3 regions of the Leisingera sp. ABD4_442 genome follow, and region 1 is predicted to be linked to each of the others. Evidence: riboswitches for the same ligand, from Rfam matches in the RefSeq annotation. Region 1 holds a riboswitch; each other region holds the start of a gene.
What was found. Region 1 has a riboswitch for cobalamin ahead of ACXAHG_RS12440 (DUF1636 family protein). Riboswitches for the same ligand answer to the same signal wherever they lie in the genome.
Positions count from the first base shown of each region.

Region 1 (2,260 bases):
GCGCTCGCGGGCGAGTTTCACGATGGCATTTTGCAGCGCTTCCGGATCGGAGACTTCGCCCATTTCGACAACGATGCTTTCAAAATCGTCATGCTCGTGGTCGTGATGGCCGTCGTGGTGGCTGGGGCGGGCGTCCAGATCGTCCTCGGCAGCCGCCTCGAGCCCTAGGATGATGCGCGGGTCGATGACGCCTTCGCTCATCGGCAGGATCGGCAGCTTGCGCGGCGCCTCGGCCTCGATCACGGCGCGGGCCTTCTCGACGCCTTCGTCGCCGGCCAGGTCGGCCTTGGACAGAAGCACGATGTCGGCGCAGGAGACCTGGTCTTCGAAGACTTCGCTGAGCGGAGTTTCGTGGTCCAGGCTCTCATCTGCTTCGCGCTGGGCGGCAACCGCGTCCAGATCGGGGGCGAACTGGCCTTTGGCAACGGCCTCTGCATCGGCCAGCGCAATCACGCCGTCAACGGTGATGCGCGAGCGGATCGCGGGCCAGTCAAACGCTTTCAGCAGCGGTTTGGGCAGGGCCAGGCCGGAGGTTTCGATCACGATGTGATCCGGCTTTTCCGGCAGGTCCATCAGCTGCTCGATGGTGGGGATGAAGTCATCGGCCACGGTGCAGCAGATGCAGCCGTTTGCCAGCTCCATGATGTTTTCGGCCGGGCAATTGTCATCGGCGCAGGATTTCAGGATGTCGCCGTCGACACCGGCGGTGCCGAACTCGTTCACCACAACCGCCAGGCGCTTGCCCTGCGGGTTCTGCATCAGGTGGCGGATCAGGGTGGTCTTGCCTGCACCGAGGAAGCCGGTGATGACGGTGACGGGGATCTTATTGAGGTCGCTCATGTTTACTCCTGGGAGAAGAACTTGGCCGGCGGGATGCGGGCAACGGATTGCTTGCGGAAGGTCTGCGGGCGCTCGCGCCAGGGCACGACGCCGTCAGCGGTGGCGGCATAGGCGGCTGCGCCTTCCAGGATCTCGGGGACATGCTGGTCTGGGTCCAGGTCGCCATAGACATAGGTCCAGCGTTCTTCGCCGCCGACCAGCGCAACAGCGCAGCCGCGTTTGCAGGAGGACAGGCATTCCACGCCCCGCAAACGGACGCCTTCGGGCATTCCGGCCTCTTCCAGCGCTGCGTGCAGGATGGCGCCGGGGCGTGCGGCCTCGGGATCGGCGCCCTCGCGGCGGCAGGTGAGGCAAACGGTCAGCGTGACCGGTCCCTGGGTGCTGGCAGTCTTGCCTGCCATATCGTCAGCCATCAGCGCGTCTCCTGTCGCGGCAGGGCGTGCGGGATGGCCAGAAAGGGGCAGTGTCGTGCCAGCCCCTCACCCGGTTGCAGAACACCCCGTCTGCCCGTTGATCTCGTCGTCGCTGGCAGGTCTCCCGGCTTGCGGATGCCAAGGCGTTCGCCTTGCCGGCCATCCTGCCTTCCCGGGATATCTCCCAGTGGCATGGCGGCCTCATCCGGTCACGGTCGCGGGGGCGGCTGTGCTTCAGCCTGAGCAGGCCTTCACATTCCCTCTTCGCCTGTTTTCACAGGAACCAGCGGAACCCCCTTGCGCTATGGCGGGCTTCTTTGTCAAGACATGGGGTCAAACAGCTGGAGAGCCCCTATGAGCGAAAAGTCTGAAACCGGCATTTCAGAAGAAGAAGCCGCCCGTCACGCCTCGAAGATGGCTAAGAAGAAGGCCGCGCGCGACCGGATGATGAAGACCAAGGAGGGCGAGAAGGGACTGATCATCGTCCACACCGGGCCGGGCAAAGGAAAATCCTCATCGGGCTTTGGCATGATCATGCGCTGCATTGCCCATGGGATGCCGTCTGCGGTGGTGCAGTTCATCAAGGGCGCCTGGCAGACCGGCGAACGCACTCTGATCGAGGAGAACTTCAGCGATCTCTGCCAGTTCTACGCGATGGGCGAGGGCTTTACCTGGGAGACCCAGGACAAGGCGCGTGATATCGCTGCCGCCCAGAAGGGCTGGGAGAAGGCCAAGGAGATGATCCTGGACGAGCGCAACACCATGGTGCTGCTGGATGAGATCAACATCGCGCTGCGCTATGAATATCTGGACCTTGAGGAGGTGCTGGAGTTCCTGGTGGAGCAGAAACCGCCGATGACCCATGTGGTGCTGACGGGGCGCAACGCCAAGGAGGAGCTGATCGAGATCGCCGATCTGGTGACCGAGATGGGCCAGATCAAACACCCGTTCCGCGCCGGGGTGAAGGCGCAGAAGGGCGTGGAATTTTAATCCTTTCCAGGCACGCA
Region 1 is NZ_JBSWYB010000014.1:151-2,410, reverse strand. Features, by position in the region: gene cobW (cobalamin biosynthesis protein CobW) at 1-840, opposite strand, end outside; gene ACXAHG_RS12440 (DUF1636 family protein) at 843-1,253, opposite strand; cobalamin riboswitch at 1,351-1,556, opposite strand; gene cobO (cob(I)yrinic acid a,c-diamide adenosyltransferase) at 1,608-2,243, shown strand.

Region 2 (2,260 bases), on a different contig from region 1:
GCTTCACCCGGCGGGCCAGGAAGATGGCGGCACCGGACAGCAGCGCTTCGATCACCATCACCGGGATGTGGGAGAAAAACACCAGTTTGGCCGCCAGGATAAACTCGTCGCCGGACAGCATCAGCGACACTGCCACGGCAAGCGTCGTCAGAGCAATCGCCAGCCCGCCGCCGATGCCGCCCCAGACCGCCCCTTGCAGCGGCGAGCCGCGCGCCAGCAGCGGCCGGAAAATCAATCCGACCAGAACCGCTGGCAAGGCAATGTTCACAGCGTTCACGCCCAAGACGGTCAGCCCGCCAAAACCAAAGAACACCGCCTGCAGCAAGAGGCCGACAAATAGGGCCGGGAAGGCGGCCCAGCCCAGCACCAGCCCGGCCAGCCCGTTCAGGATCAGGTGAACCGAACTGGGACCGATCGGGACATGGATCAGCGAGGCCACAAAGAAACTGGCCGAAAGCACCCCCGCCGCCGGAATACGCTCCAGCGGCAGGCTGCGCAGACCCATGGCAATACCGCCGACGGCGGCAACCGCGCCGCCGATCACAACCGGGTTCGACAGTGCGCCGTCTACGATATGCATGGGGTCAGTCTCACTTCAGCTCTTCAGCGTGGATCCACAGCACAGCATCCTGGCTGAGTTCCTTACCCTCATGCTCGGTCGCCGGGCCCGAGCCCAGAGCCGCAAAGCCCCAGTAGCCCGCTTTCGGGATACCGAAGGAGAACACGCCGTTCTGGTCGGCGATGGCAACAATCGCACCACCCGGCATCTCGCCCACGGTCGGGCTGGTGGTGGAGAATTTCTCGAGATCCGGCTCAGCCGCCATGAATTCGATCTCGATCTCGGCACCGGCAACCGGCTTGCCGTCGGCCAGAACCTGACCCGAGAAGGTGGAGCCGACGATGACGTTGTAGGGTTTGTTCAGCGGCAGGATCTCGGTGGCCAGGCCAACCGGCTGGTCCCAGTCGGTGGGCAGGGTGTTGCGGTTCAGCACGACCTTGGCGATCTGCTGGATGTAGATGTCCTCGCTTTCCTCGTAGTAAGGCGCGGGCACGGTCACCACGACATAGTCGCCCGAGCGTTTCACCGGCACCGAGGCCTTATAGGCCGAGGCTTCGTTTTCAACGCCCTTGAAGGTGGCGAGCTCCAGGCGGTCCGTCAGGTCGGTCTTCTCACCCTTGTGGATCATGAAAAACTCTTCCGGCTTGCCCATGTCCATCGCATGGCCGTTCGCCATCGGGTGCCAGAACACCAGGCCCATCGGGACATCGCCGGGCTTCTCGATCAGCGCTTGTTCAGTGTAGTTCAGCTGGAAATGCGCCGATGCGGTAACCGGCAGGGAAACGGCCAGAGCAGCGGCCAGGTAGTTCAGTTTCATTTCGTCCTCATTCGACGACGCAGGCGCACCTGCAATCAGGAATGAACAACGGGGAGTAGCGGCACGGAATTGTCGAAACAACGCCCGGGCCAGACGCGCACCCCGGCGTCCGGTTTGAAAAAGAAGAGAGGGCCTCTGCAAGCAGAGTCCCATTCCTCGCGTCCGGCAGGTCTCCTGACTCGCGGGTCCTGGTTCGGCTGGCCTTCCCGGGACAGTTCCCAGTGGCATGTTCAGCGTCACTCACCGCTCACAGTTGCGGGGGCAGTCACGGATTTGGTCCCTTTTGGGTACGCCGCACCGTGTTCCCTATTTCTTCCGCTGCGCATTGAAACACTCGCGGAACCGGTCACTTTGGCTGAATGGCAAAACGGATTTTCTGAGTCAAGAGAATCGTAACACGTTCACCTGACCGCACCGGCGCTGCAGGCACTGTCTCCTTCTGTAAGTTTGCAGCCGGCAAGCAGACGTGCTTCGTCTTGCCTCATGCCTGCGGCTTGCTTTCAGCAAGGCAAGCGTTCTGCAGGTCTTGGGCGAACAGCTCCACGGCATGTCTCAGCACATGAACACGGCGCGTTGCGAGATAAAAGGTTGAGGTCCATTGCATTTGGCTGTTCCTGATTTCCCGAAACCTGCCGTCTGCAACCCGCCTGCAGGCAAAATGTGTGGGCAGCGGCCCCAGAAAATGACCGGTTTCAATGAGCATCGCCATGGCCTCCATGTTGGCCACAACCGCCGTTGGTTCCGGCGATCCAAGTTTCGGTGAAACCAGCATGTCATAAGAGCGCTGGCACAACGGATACTGCCCGATGGTTTCAAGACTGATTTCACTGTCCGGTACAGCAAACAAAGGATGCTTCTGCGCGCAGTAAAGCTTGTGCTCCTCA
Region 2 is NZ_JBSWYB010000010.1:16,016-18,275, forward strand. Features, by position in the region: gene cbiM (cobalt transporter CbiM) at 1-580, opposite strand, end outside; gene ACXAHG_RS10075 (DUF4198 domain-containing protein) at 591-1,376, opposite strand; cobalamin riboswitch at 1,524-1,738, opposite strand; gene ACXAHG_RS10080 (LysR family transcriptional regulator) at 1,858-2,260, opposite strand, start outside.
Region 2: it holds a riboswitch for cobalamin, as region 1 does, so the genes downstream of both, ACXAHG_RS10075 (DUF4198 domain-containing protein) here and ACXAHG_RS12440 (DUF1636 family protein) in region 1, are expected to answer to the same signal.

Region 3 (2,260 bases), on a different contig from region 1:
CCACCGGATCCACCGGCAGCCCAGCACCCGCCAGCTTGTTGGCCAGAACCGACAGGACAAGGTCAGGCGCAAGCGCGGTCTCGCCGATCATTGCGCCTGCCAGAACCGCCGCAGCCAGCACCGGCAAAGCCAGGCAAGCGCCCCGGACGCTTTGCCACGCTAGTGCGGCGGCTGCGCTCATTCGCCGTTGCCGATCGCGCTGAGTTCAGCTGCCAGGTCCTCCAGCGCCGGGATCGCGCGGATGGTGGCATCCATGGCCTGGGCATCCATCACCACGATACGGTTGTTCTTGACCGCGTCCATCTGGCTGGCGACCGGGTCATTGCGCAGGAAGTCCAGCTTTTTCTCGTAGTCATCCGCGGCAAAGCGGCGGCGGTCCATGCGGGCAATCACGATCACCGTCGGGTTCGCCTTGGCGATGGTTTCCCAGCCAACGGTCGGCCATTCCTCGTCCGTTTCGATGACGTTCTTCAGGCCCAGCTGCTGCATCATGTAGCCCGGCGCGCCCTTCTGGCCGGCCACAAATGGATCGCTCTCCATTTCCGGCGAAGAGAACCAAAACACGGCGGAGGCGCCGTCCAGTGCAACCTCCTGCGCCTTGGCAACAGCAGCGGCTTCGCGCGCCTTGTAGTCGGCAACCAGTTCTGCGCCCTTTTCAGCCTCGCCAAAGATCGCCGCCAGTTCCTCGATGCCCTGGTAAAGGCTCTCGGTGGTGAACATCTGGGTCCTCGTGCCGTCACCGCCGGTGGTGTTGTCTTTGCCGACGCAATCCGCGGGCATCACATAGGTCGGGATGCCGAGGTCATGGAACTGCTCGCGCTTGGCAACGATACCTTCGGGGCCGACATGCCATTCATACTGTGCCGCGACCAGACCGGGGCGCTTGGCCACCACGCTTTCAAAGCTCGGGTCGTTGTCTGCCAGGCGTTCGACCTTGTCGTTCAGCTCAGCATATTCGGGCAGCACATCGTTGAACCAGACCGAGGTGCCCAGCACCTTTTCGCCCAGGCCCAGCGCATAAAGCACTTCGGTGGCGGCCTGGCCGACGGTCACGGAGGAGGCAACCGGCGCCTCGAATGTGACGGTCTCGCCGCAGTTCTGAATGGTCAGCGGAAAGTTTTCGCTGGCGGCGGCAGCCTGTGCAGCAGCAACGAAAGAAAGGCCCATCAGGCCGGAACGCAGAAACATGATTTCGATCTCCATGTGTCAATGACCGGAGAACGGGTGAAAGGGTATTGACCGCTAAGGCAGGAGGTCAGCCCCCCATCGCGTCACCGTCCAGCGGCGGCGCATCTTACCGGCAACCTCCCCGGACAACCCCGTCCGGTGTGCTTCAGTTTTCACCGGCAGGTCTCCTGACTGGCGGGTCATTGCCTGCGCCGTCTTCCCGGGCCGTTGAGGTCCAGTGACATCATGGCGCAGCACTCGCCGCCTACAGTTGCGGGGGCAGTTCCGTTTGGCGCCGGTTGGCGCCGCGGATTCCCTCTTAGCCCTTTCGGGACCGGTAAATCGCCCGTAGCGCATCGCTTCCGTTGCGGCAAGAAAAAGTTGCGGTCCCTGCCACAATCCTGCGGGCAAAACATCTTCGCCCCCGGTGGCGTCTACCGGCCATTGAGTGATGCGATCTTATTGGTATCCTGTGAGCCGTATGACCCGGCCCCGTCTCCATATCCGTTCCGCTGCGGCAGCTGACCTGCCGCAAATCGCTGCCTTGCATACAGAGAGCTGGCAGTCCGCCTATGCCGGTGATTTCCCGCAGGCGCGGCTGCACGGGGAGATTAGCAGCCAGCTTTTGCGCAAATGGCAGGCTTACCGGCCGGAACCGGGGGATATTCTCTTGATCGCGGAACACGCCGGACACCCCGCCGGGCTGCTTGGTTTTTGCGCCGTCTGGTGCCGGCCGGAACCCTATCTGGACAATCTGCATGTCTCTCCGGCGGCACAGGGGTCAGGTGCTGGCAGCAGCCTGTTCCGGGCCGCGGTGCAACAGTTGCTTTCCAAGGACCAGCGCAGCCTGTCCCTGACTGTGTTTCAATCCAATCAGCGGGCACGGGCGTTTTATGCAGGGCTGAACGGCCAGGAGACCGGCACGCTGGAATTGGATGTTTTCGGGACCCTGATCCCCAGCGTTACAGTCACTTGGCCGGATCTCTCCCAACTCCCGCTCTAAAACCGCGGCCTACCCCGCCGCCCCCCCCCGGCTGCCCCTCTGATCCGCTTTCAGTCCAGCCCTTCATAGCGGGCATTGGCCTCTTTCAGC
Region 3 is NZ_JBSWYB010000008.1:74,136-76,395, forward strand. Features, by position in the region: gene ACXAHG_RS08920 (FecCD family ABC transporter permease) at 1-181, opposite strand, end outside; gene ACXAHG_RS08925 (ABC transporter substrate-binding protein) at 178-1,188, opposite strand; cobalamin riboswitch at 1,329-1,521, opposite strand; gene ACXAHG_RS08930 (N-acetyltransferase family protein) at 1,649-2,170, shown strand; gene ACXAHG_RS08935 (enoyl-CoA hydratase/isomerase family protein) at 2,221-2,260, opposite strand, start outside.
Region 3: it holds a riboswitch for cobalamin, as region 1 does, so the genes downstream of both, ACXAHG_RS08925 (ABC transporter substrate-binding protein) here and ACXAHG_RS12440 (DUF1636 family protein) in region 1, are expected to answer to the same signal.